DNA from 3 places in the Mesorhizobium sp. ES1-6 genome. Region 3 is predicted to be linked to each of the others. Evidence: riboswitches for the same ligand, from Rfam matches in the RefSeq annotation. Region 3 holds a riboswitch; each other region holds the start of a gene.
The links. Region 3 has a riboswitch for cobalamin ahead of bluB (5,6-dimethylbenzimidazole synthase). Riboswitches for the same ligand answer to the same signal wherever they lie in the genome.
Positions count from the first base shown of each region.

Region 1 (5,479 bases), on a different contig from region 3:
TCCTGTAGCCGCCGCCGTCCTGATAATCGAGCAGGATGAGGAATTGCGGATTGCGCGCCGCCACCGTCTCCCAGTCCGTGTTGCCCCAACTGGTTTCCATGTCGGCCATGATGTTGTCGCCGCCGGCGGCCGATATCATGGCGCTGGGGATGGCGAATTTTCCGGCTGTGAACGGCTTGTCCTCGCCGGAATCGTAGAGGAACACGCGTGTTCCCTTGCGATCACCAACCTTGGCGGTGATATCGGCGAGCTGCGCTCTCCAGCCGGCGACGAGCTTGTCCGCTTCCGGCTCCTTGCCGAAAATCTTGCCCAGCTTTTCGACGTCGCCATAAAGCAGGTCCATGGAGGCGGCCGGGCGGCTCTTGTCGAGATGGACGCAGCTTTCGGTCAGCACCAGCGTCTTGATGCCATGCGGTGCGAGCGTGTCGGGGGTCACGTCGCCGCCGGGCTTCATACCGTAGTACCAGCCGGCGAAGAAGAAATCGGGCTCGACCGCGACGAGATTCTCCAGCGTTGGATATTTCGGCGCCAGTTCTGGGATGGAACCCTGTTCTGCCTTGAATTCGGGGCCGACCTTGTACCATCCGGTGATTCCCGTCAGGCCGACGATCGAGGGCTGCAGTTTCAGCGCGAAGGCCATCTCGGCCATGTTGAGATCATGGATGACCGCACGCTTCGGTGGAGCGTCGAAAGTCAGCGGGTTGCCGCAGCTGTCGACGGTGACGGGGAAGGCGAAGGCCGTCGAGGCGAGCAGCGAGAGGACGAGCGAGATGGCAAGGCGTTTCACGGATTTGCTCCTTGGTTGAACCGTATCGGATGATGAGAGGGCGATCAGGATGGCGGCGCGGCGCGGTTCGGGAGCTCGAACACCGTCAGCTCGCGATCCTCGGTGGGATGGCGCAGGCGGAACACGTCGACGCCGAAAATCTCGCGGATCAGCTGCTGGGTCAGCGCCTCGTGCGGCGGCGCCAGAGCCTGCAGCCGCGCCTCATTCATCACCGCGACCTTGGTGGCAAAGGGCGCCACCAGCGTCAGATCGTGCAGCACGGCGATCACCGTCATGCCCAAGCCGGCCACCAGTTCGAGCAGTTGCGCGCGAGCGCGCGGGTCGAGGTGGTTGGTCGGTTCGTCGAGAAACAGGATCTTGGGCACCTGCGCGATGGCTCGGGCAAGCTGGGCGCGCTGGCGTTCGCCACCCGACAGCGAGCCGATGGTGCGGCCGAGCAGCGGCAACAGGCCCGTCCGGCGCAGCGCGTCCACGACAATGTCGCGCTCCTCGCCCCGGCGCCCCAGGCCGGCATGCGGGACGCGGCCGAGCTCGACATAGTCGATCACCGCCAGACGCGGATCCGGCTGGTCGGTCTGGCCGACGACGGCGATATGCAGGGCCCGCTCGGCCGGCGAAATCCTGTCCAGGCGTCGCCCGCCAAGCCTCACCTCGCCCGAACTTGGCCTTAGCATGCCGGACAACATGCGCAGCAGCGTGGTCTTGCCGGCGCCGTTGGGACCAATGATGGCGAGGCGGTCGCCTGATGTCACCGACAGGCTGACGGCATCGACCAGAGTCCGGCCATTCGCCGTCGCGCTCAGGTCGCGCGCATCGAGAAGCGGCGTTGTCATCGATTGCCATCCGCCGGCTTGCCCGGTGCCGGGATGCGGGCCAGCGTCTTGCCGGCCAGGCGCGGCGGACGTTGTCCGGAATTGCACCAGCCGTCGGCAAGCGAAGCGTAGAGCCTGGCAAACCGCACGAGATCGCCAGCGTCGGCCTCTGCATCGATCGAGCCGAAGAGATAGGCGGCTTTGCCCGGCGCCTGGAAGGCCACTGCCAGGGGGCGCGCGCATCCCGCCATGCAAGCCACGCCCTCGACCGTGAAATCACGCATCAGGTCAGGCTGGGCCGAGAGACGGGAGCGCAATTCGGCGCACAGAGCTTCGCCAGACCTGACGCCGGTCGGCACGTCGCGGCAAAGCGTGCACACGATGATCTGGTGCCTTTGGGTGCGGTGAATACGATCGATTGCGCCGTACAACGTCCCGTCACTTTCACAACTGGCGACGGAAGGATGTTGGTCGACCGGCCGACAAGACCGATGTCCACGTTTCCTCCCGGCACACCCCGTCCGGTCAACTCGGTGATGGCAGGTCTCCTGGCTCACGGGTCTCCGCGCAATCCTGCCTTCCCAGCCTTGCCGGCCAGTGGCGTTCCGGATCTTGCTCGCCGCTTACAGTTGCGGGGGCAGCCGCGGCCTCGACCCAAATCGGATCCCACCGCGTTCCCTTTTCACCCCTCGCCTTTCGGCTCGGGGACCATCACGAGTCGCAGCCTAGGCCGCGAGCGGCGCCGAGGCAAGACGATCATTATGTTCTGTTATAACAATACATGCACTCAGTCAATCGCTGCCGACACGGCCATCACCGTGCTGTTCGACGGTACCTTGCCGACACGGCCATCCGAGCCGATCACAGCAGGCACCCAATGAGAACGCGCGACCGCTTGCCCATTTGCGCCATGCGCAATTTCGATCAAACTGGGCGGGCTGCGAGGCGCCAGGATGCGGATGCCAAATGCGAGGAGCACATGAACCCGACCGAGAAAGCGCTATGGTTTGTCGAAAGCCATCTGCCTGACGTCGTTACGCTCGACGACGTCGCGCAAAGCAGTGGCGTGTCGCGCTTTCATGTGACGCGCGCCTTCGGCGCCGCCACCGGTCGCTCCGTCATGGGCTACATGCGCTCGCGCCGGCTGACCGAGGCGGCGCGCAAGCTGGCTGGCGGAGCGCCCGACATTCTCAGCATCGCGCTCGAAGCCAGCTACAACTCGCATGAGGCTTTCACCCGTGCCTTCCGCGACCAGTTCGGCACCACGCCGGAACTGGTGCGCGCGCAAGGCTCGACCAAGTCCCTCGACCTCGTGGAGCCTATCCTGATGGACAGTTCACTTCTCACCACACTCCAGCCGCCGCGCTTCGAGACCAGCCGGCCCTTCCTCGTCGCCGGGCTCGGCGAGCGCTACAGCTGCGAATCCAGTGCCGGGATTCCGATGCAGTGGCAGCGCTTCGCTCCATACATCGGTAACATACAAGGCGAGATTTCAGGCGTTTTCTACGGCGTCTGCCTCAATGGCGACGATGCCGGCAATTTCGACTATGTCGTCGGCGTCGAGGTGCGCGACTTCGCGGATCTGCCGAAGGAATTCTACCGGGTGCGGGTGCCGGCACAGAAATATGCCGTGTTCACGCATCGCGAGCACATCTCGACCATCCGGCGTACGATCAACACGATCTGGAACAGCTGGCTGCCCGCCTCAGGCCATGAAATCGCCGACGCGCCGGAATTCGAGCGCTATGGCCCTGAATTCGACGCCCGCACCGGCAATGGTGGGCTGGAGATCTGGGTGCCGGTCAAATCATAGGGGCTGGATGCCGAATGGGCCACGCCCCGGCAGCAGCCGAGGCGCGGCCCGCCGGCTCGCCTATTCCACGGTGAGCGCGACCTCATAGAGGCCGGGATGGGCCTGCCCCAGAGCCTGGTTGCGATCGAGGAAACCGCTCGTCCGCAGATGCTCGAAGACGCGCCGCATGGCCGCCTGATCCCGCGCCTGCGCATAGTTGACGACGCGTGTGCCGTCGAGTTCCCTGTGCAGGCTGGCCGACATCCAGCCGGGAATGCCACGACAACTCATTGCCGCCTCCCGCAAAAGGTCGATCAGCGCCTGCTGTCCGCCCTCGGGCACGGTGAAGACGTTGATCTGGGTGATGACGCCGGTGTCGGCGCGAATGATGGGCATTGTCTCTTCTCCTTCGTTGGCGCCTGGCACACGAAGGAACGCCGATCGGCGGGACCCCGAACGCCAAGCCCGGCGTCAAAGCACGCCGTGGCTTGCCGTGGGTTCCCATTCTGGATGGGAACGGAGCTTCCATCTGACGGAAGGGAGCGGGCTTACCGTTTGCCGCTCCAGGGTCCTTTTCGACCCGTATTCGATACCATTGGCGCAAACCGCCAGCAACCGGGCATTGCCGGACAGCTCGCTAGAGATCGAGATCCCAGTTCTGGCCAACCAGATCCTTGCCGAAGGAATGGTGGGGTTCTTCCTCGGTCAGCCTGAAACCCGCTGCCTGGTAGATGTGCCGGGCGGCGGTCAGAATGTCGTTGGTCCATAAGGTCAGCGTCTTGTAACCCCTGGCGCGGGCAAAGCCGATGCATTCCTCGACCAGGCGCTTGCCGATGCCGAGGCCCCGCGCCGAAGGTTCGACATAAAGGAGCCGCAGCTTGGCCACCTGGTCGGACTTGCGCACGACGAAGACCGAGCCGACGACCTCGCCTTCCCGTTCGGCGATCCAGCCGCGCTCCCATTTCGGATCGTAGGATTTTACGAAATTGGCCAGGATTTCGGCGACCAGCGCTTCATAGGTTTCGTCCCAGCCATAGTCCTGGGCGTAGAGCATCCCTTGCCGGCGGGTGATCCAGCCGATGTCGCCGACCTGCGGCGGCCGCAGCAGGTAAGGGATTTTCGGCTCGGCACCGTCATCCAGCAGTCGCTGTACCGTGCGCATGGACTTGACCAGCCGGTCTTGCTCCGAGGCAGGCAGCCGATCGAGCAGCGCCGCGACCTGGTCGTGCGAATCCTTGTTCAGCGGCGCGAAGGCGTTCCTGCCCGCCGGCGTCAGCGCGATCGTCGACTGCCGCGCGTCCGAAGCAAGGGTGGCCCTGGAGATGAGGTGAAGGCGCTCGAACTTCTTCAGCAAACGGCTGACATAACCGGCATCGAGGCCGAGATCGCGCCCGAGGTCGGTCGCGGTCAGTCCGTCACGATGCGCCAGCTCGTACAGCACCCGCGCCTCGGTCAACGAGAAGGCGCTCTTCAGCAGCCCTTCGTCGAGCAGCCCGATCTGACGCGTGTAGAACCGGTTGAAGGCCCGAACCGCATCGATCCGATCCTTGTTGGGCGCAGCGTTGTCGGGCTGATGGTGAATGGTCATGGACATCTCCTGTCCAAACACGATCGCCCATTTAGTTGACGCAGTCAACTATTAGAGACGGTCTGCCCCATCACATCATCGGCAATACCGGCCAGCGATCCACGATCTTGCCACGGGAAAGAACCGCGATCGGCCCGAACTGCTGCAGCACGGCCTCGCTCTGCGTCGGCCGCAGGAAAGCGTAGTCGTCGGGCTTTGCGGTCGAGTCGGTTGGCAGGCCCATGAATTGCTGGTTGGAGGACAGGCCGAGCAGGCCGTTCGTCTTCATGCCCTCGGGAAACACCGGCTCGGCCATCCATTTGCCGCCATAGAGGTAGCAGCCCTTGCGGGGAAACCGGCCGAGCGCCTGCAGCAGGCGCGAGACCGCCGGTGGGCCGGGCAGCATCGGCTCGACCACTTTCAGGATCGGCGTCGCGATGAAGGCGGCCGGCTGAAAGCCATCGAGGCCTGGCGTGTCGAAATCGCCAGGCAGCACGAAGGCAGAGCCCATCGACACTTCA
Region 1 is NZ_JAIUGU010000010.1:164,407-169,885, reverse strand. It holds gene LB564_RS23015 (ABC transporter substrate-binding protein) at 1-787, opposite strand, end outside; gene LB564_RS23010 (ABC transporter ATP-binding protein) at 832-1,620, opposite strand; gene LB564_RS23005 (DUF1636 family protein) at 1,617-1,979, opposite strand; cobalamin riboswitch at 2,120-2,327, opposite strand; gene LB564_RS23000 (AraC family transcriptional regulator) at 2,579-3,412, shown strand; gene LB564_RS22995 (antibiotic biosynthesis monooxygenase family protein) at 3,473-3,787, opposite strand; gene LB564_RS22990 (helix-turn-helix domain-containing GNAT family N-acetyltransferase) at 4,029-4,979, opposite strand; gene LB564_RS22985 (DSD1 family PLP-dependent enzyme) at 5,050-5,479, opposite strand, start outside.
Region 1: it holds a riboswitch for cobalamin, as region 3 does, so the genes downstream of both, LB564_RS23005 (DUF1636 family protein) here and bluB (5,6-dimethylbenzimidazole synthase) in region 3, are expected to answer to the same signal.

Region 2 (5,479 bases), on a different contig from region 3:
CGACCGCGCAGCACGCCAGACCGAAGGTCATGAACATGAGCGAGCCGCTGCGCGCCCAGGTGATCAGCGCCTCGGTCGAGGTGACCAGAAAACCCTTGTCGGCAAGCTCATTGTTGATTTCGAGGAAGAAGGGATCGTCCTCCCCCACCGGCCTGCCAGTGTTGGGATCGATAACACCTTTGGGCTTCGGCGCGACGAGGGTGCCTGAACTGTCGTTCAATCCCATTCCAGCGCTCCTTTTTTCCATTCATAGGCAAAGCCGATGGTCAGCACTGCCAAAAAAACCATCATTGACCAGAAACCGAGCATGCCGATCTTCGAGAAGGACACTGCCCAGGGGAAGAGGAAGGCTACTTCCAGGTCGAATATAATGAACAGGATCGACACCAGGTAGAAGCGGATGTCGAATTTCATGCGGGCGTCGTCGAACGAGTTGAAACCGCACTCGTAGGCGGAAAGCTTTTCGGGATCCGGGTTGCGGTAGGCCACCAGGAACGGCGCGACCAGCAGCGCCAGACCGACCACCAGCGCCACGCCGATAAACAGGACGATGGGCAGGTACGAGCTGAGGAGTGCGTTCATGCAGCGGCTTTCCGTTGGCGCCAATCCACGTTGATTACAGCACCGGACCTTAATGCGGAAGCGTGACAGTTTAACCGCTGAACCGTTTTAAGAAGCCTATGCTGCAACGCGGCGAGGGTTAGCGCAGCACTTCCAGCGAAGCAAGTCAAACCTTGTTCAAAACAACGAGCTGGACGGCATTCCGGGAGAAACTGGTCTCATACGCTCCTGTTTGATTTCCTTCGCTTTTTAATCCACTTTTCTCTCCTGACAGGATTGCCACCAAAACCCTGCTAGCATGGGCTGGAATCACCCCATCACATCTTTGTCAAAGCACCCTCAGAGTGACGCCTGCATGAAGGAAAAGATTTCGCTTGCCACCGCCCGGCGCATCGCGCTCGCCGCGCAGGGGTTTCTCGACCCCCGCCCCGCCGGCACGCCCGACCGCCGCCATTTCGCCCGCGTTCTGTCCCGCACCGGCCTGCTGCAGATCGATTCCGTCAGTGCGGTGGTGCGCGCCCATTACATGCCGCTCTATTCGCGTCTTGGCCCCTATCCCCTCGCCTTGCTCGACAACGCCGCCGTGACGCGCAAGCGCACCGTGTTCGAATACTGGGCGCACGAGGCCTCCTTCCTGCCGGTCGAGACCTACCCACTGATGCGCTGGCGCATGCGGCGCGCCGAGCAAGGCGACGAAATGTATCTGGGGCTGGCCAAATGGGGCCGCGAGCACGCCGCCTATATAGAAGAGATCTACCGCGAGGTCGTCGAGCGCGGGCCGATCGCCGCTTCGGCGCTCGAAGGCCAGAAAGGCTCCGGCGGCTGGTGGGGCTGGAGCCACGCCAAGCACGCCTTCGAATGGCTGTTCTGGGCCGGCCGCATCACCACGGCACACCGTCGCGGTTTCGAGCGCTTCTATGACCTGCCGGAACGCGTGCTGCCGCAGGCGATCCTCGACCTGCCGGTGCCGGCGGCCGAGGACGCGCACCGCGAATTGCTGCGCATCTCCGCCCGCGCCCATGGCGTGGCGACATCGGGCGATTTGCGCGACTATTTCCGCCTGTCACCGGCCGATATGAAAGGCCGGCTGGAGGAACTGGTCGAACTCGGCGACTTGCTGCCGGTCCGTGTCGAGGGCTGGGACAAGCCGGCTTACCTTCACAAGGACGCCCGTATGCCGCGCAAGATCGAGGCCCGCGCCCTGCTGGCGCCGTTCGATCCGGTCGTCTTCGAGCGCTCGCGCTCGGAGCGGCTGTTCGATTTCCACTACCGCATCGAGATCTACACGCCGGCCGACAAGCGCCAATATGGCTACTATGTCCTGCCCTTCCTGCTTGGTGACAGGATCGTGGCGCGCGTCGACCTCAAGGCCGACCGGCCGGCCAGTGTCCTGCGCGTCCACGCGGCTTATGCCGAGCCCGGCGCACCGCCAGAGACGGCGGCTCAGCTCTTCGAGGAACTGAAGCAGATGCAGGGCTGGCTAGGCCTCGAACGCATGGAAGTGACGCCTGCCGGCGATCTGGGCCCGGCGCTGGCCGACATCACGGTGTCGTAAGCTCGCGTTGACACCGCTGCCCGCAAGAGCCTAAATCCGATCCAGACGGTCTCCTCTCAGCAAAGGGAGGAGCCAAGAGGGAATGCGGTGCGGGCTGAAAACCCAAATCCGCGGCTGTCCCCGCAACTGTAAGCGAAGAGCCAAGGCCGAAAGCCACTGGGATTGTCCCGGGAAGGCGGCTACCCAAGGCGATGACCCGCGAGCCAGGAGACCTGCCGTCTGGAATGCAAGAATCCGATCGCCCGGCGGGTTTTCCGGGCAAGGAGCCTGATTTGGATCGCGACAGCAGTTTTTCGGCTGAAACAACAGACGTTTTGTCCGGCGAGGGTGATTCCCTGGCCGGCGTGACCGTCATCGTCTGCGCCTCGTGCCGCGACGAGACCGGCTCCGACGCCCATCCCCGGGCCGGCGAAATTTTGGCGGAAGACACGCGCCAGGCCGCCTCGGGCGAGAACATCCGCATCCGCACGGTCGAATGCCTCGGCAATTGCAAGCGCCGGCTGAGCGCCGCGATCCTGCGCGACGGCTGCTGGAGCTATGTGTTCGGCGACCTGACCACAACCAGCGGCGCCGATCTCGTCACCGGCGCCAAGCTCTTCGCCACCTCGACCGACGGCCTCATTCCCTGGCGGGGCCGGCCCGATAGCCTCAAGCGTGGCCTCGTTGCCCGCATCCCTCCTCTCGACATGCTGAAGGACTTGACATGACCGCTCCAAATTCGGCCGGCAATCTCTCCCGCGTTCCCTGCACCGTCGTTACCGGCTTCCTCGGCGCCGGCAAGACGACACTGGTTCGACATCTCCTGGAAAATGCCGGCGGCAAGCGCATCGCCATCATCGTCAACGAATTCGGCGACATCGGCATCGACGGCGAGATCCTCAAGGGCTGCGGCATCGACAGCTGCCCCGAGGAGAACATCGTTGAATTGGCCAATGGCTGCATCTGCTGCACCGTCGCCGACGATTTCGTGCCGGCGCTCGACAAGATCCTGTCGCTGACGCCGAAGGTCGACCACATCCTGATCGAAACCTCCGGTCTCGCTCTCCCCAAGCCTCTGGTTCAGGCTTTCCAGTGGCCTACGGTGAAGAGCCGGGTGACCGTCGACGGCGTCATCGCCGTGGTCGACGGTCCCGCACTTGCCGAGGGCCGCGTCGCCAACGACATGGACGCCCTGCAGGCGCAGCGCGCCGGGGATGACAGCCTCGACCATGACGATCCGGTCGAGGAAGTGTTCGAGGACCAGATCGCCTGCGCCGACCTGATCATCCTGTCGAAGAGCGACCTGATGGATGCCGCCGGCTCAGCCCGCGCCAATGCCATCGTCAACGAACATTCCGCCCGCGCCGTGAAGATCGTGCCGACGTCGCATGGCAAGGTCGATCCTTCGGTGCTGCTCGGGCTTGGCCTTGCCGTCGAGGACGACATCGAGAACCGCAAGTCGCATCATGACGGCGCGTTCGACCATGAGCATGACGACTTCGACACGTTCATCGTCGACATACCCTCGATCGCCAATCCTGACGAACTGGCCAAGCGCGTCACAGAGGCCGCCGAACAGGAAAACGTGCTGCGTGTAAAAGGCTTCGTCGAGGTCGGCGGCAAGCCGATGCGGCTCCTGTTGCAGGCCGTCGGCCCGCGCGTCAATCATTACTATGACCGTGCTTGGACGGCTGATGACAACCGCCGCTCGCGCCTCGTCGTCATCGGTCTGAAGGGGCTGAACCGCCCGGCGATCGAACGTATCCTCGCCGGCTGATTTCAGACACGGACCGCGATGCACATCCTCACCACGACCTCCGCCTCGCTCGACGACCTCGCCGAGCCTGTCGATCTCCGGCAGACGCCGGCGGATATCGTGGCCCTGTCCTTCACCGACAGCGACCTCGCCGGACTGGCGGCGGCATGGAAGGCGGAAGCCGATCGCCTGCCCTCGATGCGGCTCGCGGCACTGCGCGACCTGCGCCATCCCATGTCCGTCGACCTGTGGATCGACAGCGTCGCCCGCCACGCCAGGATCATTCTGGTGCGCATCCTCGGCGGCTATGACTGGTGGCGCTATGGTTGCGACCAGCTCGCGGCGATTGCCCGCGAACGCGGCATCAAACTGGCGCTGCTTCCCGGCGAAAGCCACGACGAGGATGCCAGGCTGATCGAAGCCTCGACACTGCCGCGCGCCGACCTCGACAGCCTTCTCGGCTATTTCCGCGAAGGCGGCCCGGCCAATATGAGCGCGCTGGTGCACAGGCTGGCAGGCCTGGCTGGACGGGATGCGCCGGTCGCCAGTCCGGTCTGTGTGCCGAAGGCTGGTTACTATCAGTCTGGATTGGGGGTCGTGGAGAAGCCGGACCTTTCAATGGTCGGCGCTCCGATCATCCCTATTCTCTTCTACCGATCGATGCTGCTTGCAGCCGATGTCGCACCCATAGACGCCCTTTTTGAAGCTTTGGAGCAACGCGGCATGCTCCCGATTCCCATCTTCATCTCCAGCCTCAAAGACCCGGTGTCCCTGGCCTTCGTCGAAAATGCCCTCGCCTCGCTGAAACCCGCCGCGATCGTCACCGCCACAGCGTTCGCGTCCGGTGCCGAGCCCGGCGTCGAAACCCTGTTCGACCGCGCCGGCGTGCCCGTCTTCCAGGTCATCGTCGCCACCACGCGCCGCGATGTCTGGGAAAACAACCAGCGCGGCCTGGCGCCGGCCGACCTTGCCATGCATGTCGTGCTGCCCGAACTCGACGGCCGCATCCTCGCGGGTGCCATTTCCTTCAAGGACGAGAGCGAGGTTGATCCGGCACTCGGCCATCGCGCGCTGGCCAACCGGCCGGAGCCGAATCGCATCGGACAGGTGGCGGACCGGGTCGCGGCCTTCATCAGGCTTCGGGAAACGCCGCGCGCGGAACGCAAGCTCGCCATTCTGATCCCCGATTACCCGAGCGCTCCCGGCCGCACCGGCTATGCGGTCGGGTTGGACGTGCCATCCAGCGTGCTGGCGATGCTGCACGACTTGAGCGAACAGGGCTATGTGGTTGGAGAGATTCCGCAAACGCCGCGTGAATTGCTGGATGCGCTGAAGCGGGGCCAGGACGGGCTGGGGCTGGAAGATTATTTGGCCTTCTCTACGGAGTTGCCGATAGCGGCAATTGCTCCAGTAGAAGCCGCTTGGGGAAAGGCCGAAGACGAGACAGGATTGCGCGAGGCGCCCCCCTCTGTCCTGCCGGACATCTCTCCCTCAAGGGGGGAGATCAGCAGCTTCGCTGGCGGCGCTCCATTTTCAACGTTTGGGATTGGCGAAATCGGCGATGACAGCTCAATCTCCCCCCTTGAGGGGGAGATGTCCGGCAGGACAGAGGGGGGCGCCTCGCGCAG
Region 2 is NZ_JAIUGU010000007.1:217,564-223,042, reverse strand. It holds gene LB564_RS19350 (NuoB/complex I 20 kDa subunit family protein) at 1-226, opposite strand, end outside; gene LB564_RS19345 (NADH-quinone oxidoreductase subunit A) at 217-582, opposite strand; gene LB564_RS19340 (winged helix-turn-helix domain-containing protein) at 917-2,116, shown strand; cobalamin riboswitch at 2,146-2,351, shown strand; gene LB564_RS19335 (DUF1636 family protein) at 2,389-2,823, shown strand; gene cobW (cobalamin biosynthesis protein CobW) at 2,820-3,872, shown strand; gene LB564_RS19325 (cobaltochelatase subunit CobN) at 3,891-5,479, shown strand, end outside.
Region 2: it holds a riboswitch for cobalamin, as region 3 does, so the genes downstream of both, LB564_RS19335 (DUF1636 family protein) here and bluB (5,6-dimethylbenzimidazole synthase) in region 3, are expected to answer to the same signal.

Region 3 (5,479 bases):
TCGGCCGCAGCCATAACGACGAAGCCCGGCAGGCTAGCCAGGAAGGTGGTGTCGAAGGCGCCGCAATGGGTGGCACCGTCGGCGCCGACGAAGCCGGCGCGGTCGATGGGGAAACGCACCGGCAGTTTCTGGATCGCGACGTCATGGACGACCTGGTCGTAGGCGCGCTGCAGGAAGGTCGAATAGATCGCCGCGAAGGGCTTATAGCCTTCCGTCGCCAGACCTGCGGCGAAGGTCACAGCATGCTGTTCGGCGATGCCGACATCGAAGGTTCTGGTCGGAAACACCTCGCCGAACAGGTCGAGGCCGGTACCGGTCGGCATGGCGGCGGTGACGGCCACGATGCGGTCGTCCTCGCGGCCCTCCTGGATCAGGCTTTCGGCGAACACCTTGGTGTAGCCGGGAGCATTGGCCGGCGCCTTGGCCTGCGCGCCGGTGATGACGTCGAACTTGTTGACACCGTGGTATTTGTCGGCGGCGGCTTCCGCCGGCGCATAGCCCTTGCCCTTCTGGGTGACGACATGGATCAGGACGGGGCCCTTGCCGTTGTCGCGAACGTTCTTCAGCACCGGGATCAGGTGCTCCAGATTGTGCCCGTCGATCGGGCCGATATGGTAGAAGCCGAGTTCCTCGAATAAAGTGCCGCCGGTGACGTAACCGCGCGCATGCTCGACCGCCCGGGTGATGGCGCGATCGGCGCGCTTGCCGAGATAAGAGGTCAGCTTCTTGCCGAAATCGCGCAGGCCGACATAGGCCTTGCCGGAGGCGAGCCGCGCCAGATAGGCGCTCATGGCGCCGGTCGGTGGGGCGATCGACATGTCATTGTCGTTGAGGATGACGATGAGCCTGGCATCGAGCGCGCCGGCATTGTTCATCGCTTCATAGGCCATGCCGGCCGACATGGCGCCATCGCCGATGACGGCGATGACATTGTTGCGGCCGCCGGAGAGGTCTCGGGCGGCGGCCATGCCCAACCCCGCCGATATTGATGTCGAAGAGTGGGCAGCGCCGAAGGGGTCGTACTCACTTTCGGCGCGGCGAGTGAAGCCCGACAGGCCACCTTCCTGGCGCAAGGTGCGGATCCGGTCCCGCCGGCCGGTCAGGATCTTGTGCGGATAGGCCTGGTGGCCGACATCCCAGATCAGCCGGTCGTCGGGCGTGTTGAAGACATAATGCAGCGCCACCGTAAGTTCGACCACGCCGAGGCCGGCACCCAGATGGCCGCCGGTGCGGGAGACCGCGTCGACCAGTTCGGCCCGAAGCTCGGATGCCAGTTGCGGCAATTCGCCCTCGGCCAGCGTGCGCAGGTCGGCCGGCACGCGGACCTTGTCGAGAAGCGGCGTATGCGGCGTTGCGTTCACGGGTGCTCTGGCTTTCTGTTCATCGGCGGGATAGGCCGCCGTCCGGCGAAAGTAAATGCGAGTCGGTGACGCGGACCGTCAGCCTCTCACCGACCCGCTCAGCCTTCCGGCAGCGGAATGAACTCCTGCTCGTCGCCAGGAACGATATCGAAGCGGCCGGTCTTCCATTCCTGCTTGGCCTGCTCGATGCGCTCCTTGGACGAGGAAACGAAATTCCACCAGATGTAGCGCTTCGAACCGAGCGAGGCGCCGCCGAACAGCATGAAATGCGCCCCGGTCAGCGATGATATGACGATCTCGTCGCCGGGGCGGAACACCAGCAGCCGTTCCGACGGAAAGACGTCGCCCGAAATCGAGACCTCGCCCTCCAGCGTATAGATGGCGCGCTCTTCGGCGTCGGCCGGGATTTTGACGCTCGCGTCGGGCGCCAGCCGCAAATCGGCGTAGAGCGTTTCGGAATCCGCCCGCACCGGAGACCGCAACCCCTGGAAATCGCCGATGACGACGCGGCCGCTGACGCCTTCGGCGTCGATTTCGGGAAGTCGAAGCGCAGCGGTGTTCTCGAACACCGGTGCGACCTCTTCCTTGCCGTCGGGCAGCGCCAGCCAGGTCTGCAGGCCGGAGATCGACATTGGCGCGCCGCGCAGTTCCTGCGGCGTTCGCTCGGAATGGACGATGCCGCGACCAGCCGTCATCAGGTTCACGTCACCGGGCTCGATGACCATTTCGGTGCCGAGCGAATCGCGGTGCCTGATCCTGCCGTCGAACAGATAGGTCACGGTCGAGAGGCCGATATGCGGATGCGGACGGACATCGAGCGCCTGGCCCGCCCGCAGGATGGCCGGGCCCATGCGGTCGAAAAAGATGAATGGCCCGACCAGCCTTCTCTTGGCGGTCGGCAAGGCGCGGCGCACCTCGAAGCCGCCAATATCCTTGGCGTTGGGGATGACCATCAGCTCGATCTGGTCGCTGGCAAAGGCATCACCGGCTTCAGGATCTTTACCGGGAAAGAAGCTCATGAACTCTCCTTGTCAGCGGCCTTGGCCGCGTCAGGCAAACCGGATAGCCGCCTTCGCCCGCAATTTGGCCGCCACCTCTTCCCGGTTGCGCGGATGCTGGTGGGTCTCGAGCGTATCAAGCAGCTCGCGTGCCGCCGCCGCGATAGCCTCGACCGCGTGATCGAACGCATGCTGGTTCTTGGCGGACGGCCGCGTCGTCCCGCTCAGCTTGCGGACAAACTGGAGCGCCGCGTCGCGGACTTCGTCATTGGTTGCCGGCGGATCAAAATTGAACAGGGTCTTGATGTTTCTGCACATCGTTTCCAAACCTCCTCTGGAGCCTTTTCAATCGGGACGAGCCTTATCCTCATTCATGATCGTGTCCAAAAGCCGGTGAGGCAAGCGCGTCGTTGGCGACCGGCCTCAGTCCGCGTCGAGCGGCTCGGTTCCGACCGGCTTGCCGTCGCGTGACAGCCTGATCTTCTCGACCTTGTCCTCGGCAGCCTTCAGCAGTCGGTCGCAATGCGCCTTCAGCGCCTCACCGCGCTCGTAGATGCGGATCGACTGGTCGAGCGGCACATCGCCACGCTCCAGATCATCGACGATCTTCTCCAGCGCGTCGAGCGCCTGTTCGAAGCTCATCGCCTTGACGTCTTCGTTGATCTCACCGCTCATCATTCATCCTTTCATCAGTCGCCCGACATGGGCGGCGACCGAAAATGCCAATCCCTGCAGATCGTAGCCGCCCTCGAGCAGGCTGACGAGCCGGTTGCCGCTGTGGCGAGCGGCGCGCTGCATGAGCTGGCCCGTCGCCCAGTCGAAATCGTCCTCGGTCAGATTGATCTCGGCCAGGGGATCGCGATGATGCGCGTCGAAGCCGGCCGAAATGATGATCAGGTCGGGCGCGAAATTGTCGATCGACGGCAGCACGCGCGACAGGAAGGCGTCGCGAAACACCTCGCTGCCGGTTTGCGGCGCCAGTGGCGCGTTGACGATGTTCCCGGCGCCGGTCTCGGTCTTCGCGCCGGTGCCGGGGTAGAGCGGCATCTGGTGCGTCGAGCAATAGAGCACCGAGGGGTCGTCCCAGAAAATATCCTGCGTGCCGTTGCCGTGATGCACGTCCCAGTCGACGACGGCGACACGTTCGGCGCCATGCTTCTTCTGCGCATAGCGGGCAGCGATCGCCGCTGTGTTGAAGAAGCAGAAGCCCATCGCCGTGGTCTTTTCGGCGTGATGGCCGGGCGGTCGGGCCGCGACGAAGACATTGTCGGCACAGCCCGCGAAGACGTCGTCGACGGCGGCGTTGGCGGCACCGATCGCGGTGATGACCGCCTGCCAGCTTTTCGGGCTGGCGGTGGTGTCGGCATCGATGCGGGCTATGCCCTCGTCGGGGATGGCGGCGCGGACACGCGCGACGAAATCGGCGGGATGCGCGTAGAGGATGGTCGCCTCGTCACCTTCCGGCGCCTGCACCCGGTCGAGCGCGGCGAAAGCTTCGTCGTCGAGCACGCGCTCGATGGCGCGCAGGCGATCCGGCCGCTCGGGGTGACCGGGCGGGGTGATGTGTTCGAGAAAGATCGGGTGTGTATAGAGACGGGTGACCATGTCCCCTATCTAGTGCCCCGGCGCCCCAATGACCATGCGCCGCGCTTTGATCGCTGGGGAAAATCACGTCCGCGTCTCGTAGTGTCGCTACGGGCATTGGCGTCGCCGGCACTTCGGCGTAAGGTGGGGACCTGCCTGGTGCCCGCCGGTCTGTTTGTGGCGGGAGAATCGGGAACACGGTTGAATTCCGTGGCGTGCCCAACGCTGTAAGGGGGACCGCGCCGGTAAATGCCACTGTCGATGACGGGAAGGCACCGGAGGCGGGTTGATCCCGAGCCAGAAGACCGGCCTGGCAGGCATCGATATCCGCATGGTCAGGCGGATATCAGGGATTGCAATCGCAAGGGGACACGCGATGCCGGAAGCCATGACCGCTCCTGTCGGCGACGGATTCGATCAGAAAGCGCGCGACGCGGTTTATCGCGCCATGTTCACGCGGCGCGACGTCCGCAGCCATTTTACATCGGAGGCGATCGATGACGACGTCCTGGCGCGGTTGCTGCTTGCCGCCCATCACGCCCCGTCGGTCGGCTTCATGCAGCCCTGGAACTTCATCGTCATCCGCGACCGGCAGCGGCGGGCTGAGGTGCGCGACCTGTTCCTGGCCGCACGAGAACAGGAATTGCCGGCGATCGAAAAAGAAAGGCGGGCGCTCTACCGCAAGCTCAAGCTCGAAGGCATTTGCGAAAGCGCGCTCAACATCTGCATCACCTGCGACCGCGAACGCTCGAAAGGCTCGCCGCTTGGACGATGGCACAATCCGGAAATGGATCTCTTCAGCACGGTCTGCGCGGTGCAGAATTTCTGGCTGGCGGCACGTGCCGAGGGTGTTGGCGTCGGCTGGGTCAGCATCATCGAGGCCGAGGCGCTGAAACGGCTGCTGGCCATTCCCGACCATGTAACGCCGATTGCCTATCTCTGCGTGGGCCGTGTCTCGGAGTTCGCACCGAAACCGGATCTTGAAACGCATGGCTGGGGACGACGGTTGCCGCTGCCCGACCTGATCATGAGCGAGACGTTTTGCGGCCAGGGAGAGGCACCGCTCAAATCGGCGGTGGCGCGCCTCAACATCCCCGACATTGCGCCCGCGAGTCCCGCCGATCAGCGCGTCGCGCCGGCCGTGCCCCAGCGCGAGCCGCCGAAGGTGGAGAGCGCCTTGTCCTTCAGTTCCCTGAACTTCGACGAGGCTTCGGCCAGCCTGGCATCCCAGGCGGCATCGGGCACCTGGCCTTCGATGGTCTTGAAATAGACCTGCATCAGGCAAGCGATGGCAAAGGGCTCGATGAAAGCCGCCTTGAAGGCCCAGGCAAAGACGATGGCCAGCACGAAGGCCCAACCGGCGAGTTGCCCGGGCATGACGTAGAGAATGGCGGCGGCCGGCGCCAGCATCAGCAGGAAGATCACAAACGACACGCCCCACATGATGACCGCTAGCCAGACGGCGTTCTTGACCATGGTCTTGCCGTTCTGGGCGTAGAGCACGACGCCTTGGCGCGCGGTTTCGAAGGGCGAGGA
Region 3 is NZ_JAIUGU010000004.1:46,107-51,585, forward strand. It holds gene dxs (1-deoxy-D-xylulose-5-phosphate synthase) at 1-1,361, opposite strand, end outside; gene LB564_RS12295 (pirin family protein) at 1,460-2,380, opposite strand; gene LB564_RS12300 (DUF2277 domain-containing protein) at 2,411-2,677, opposite strand; gene LB564_RS12305 (exodeoxyribonuclease VII small subunit) at 2,783-3,034, opposite strand; gene LB564_RS12310 (histone deacetylase family protein) at 3,038-3,964, opposite strand; cobalamin riboswitch at 4,084-4,272, shown strand; partial or broken gene bluB (5,6-dimethylbenzimidazole synthase) at 4,332-4,946, shown strand; gene LB564_RS12320 (hypothetical protein) at 5,066-5,479, opposite strand, start outside.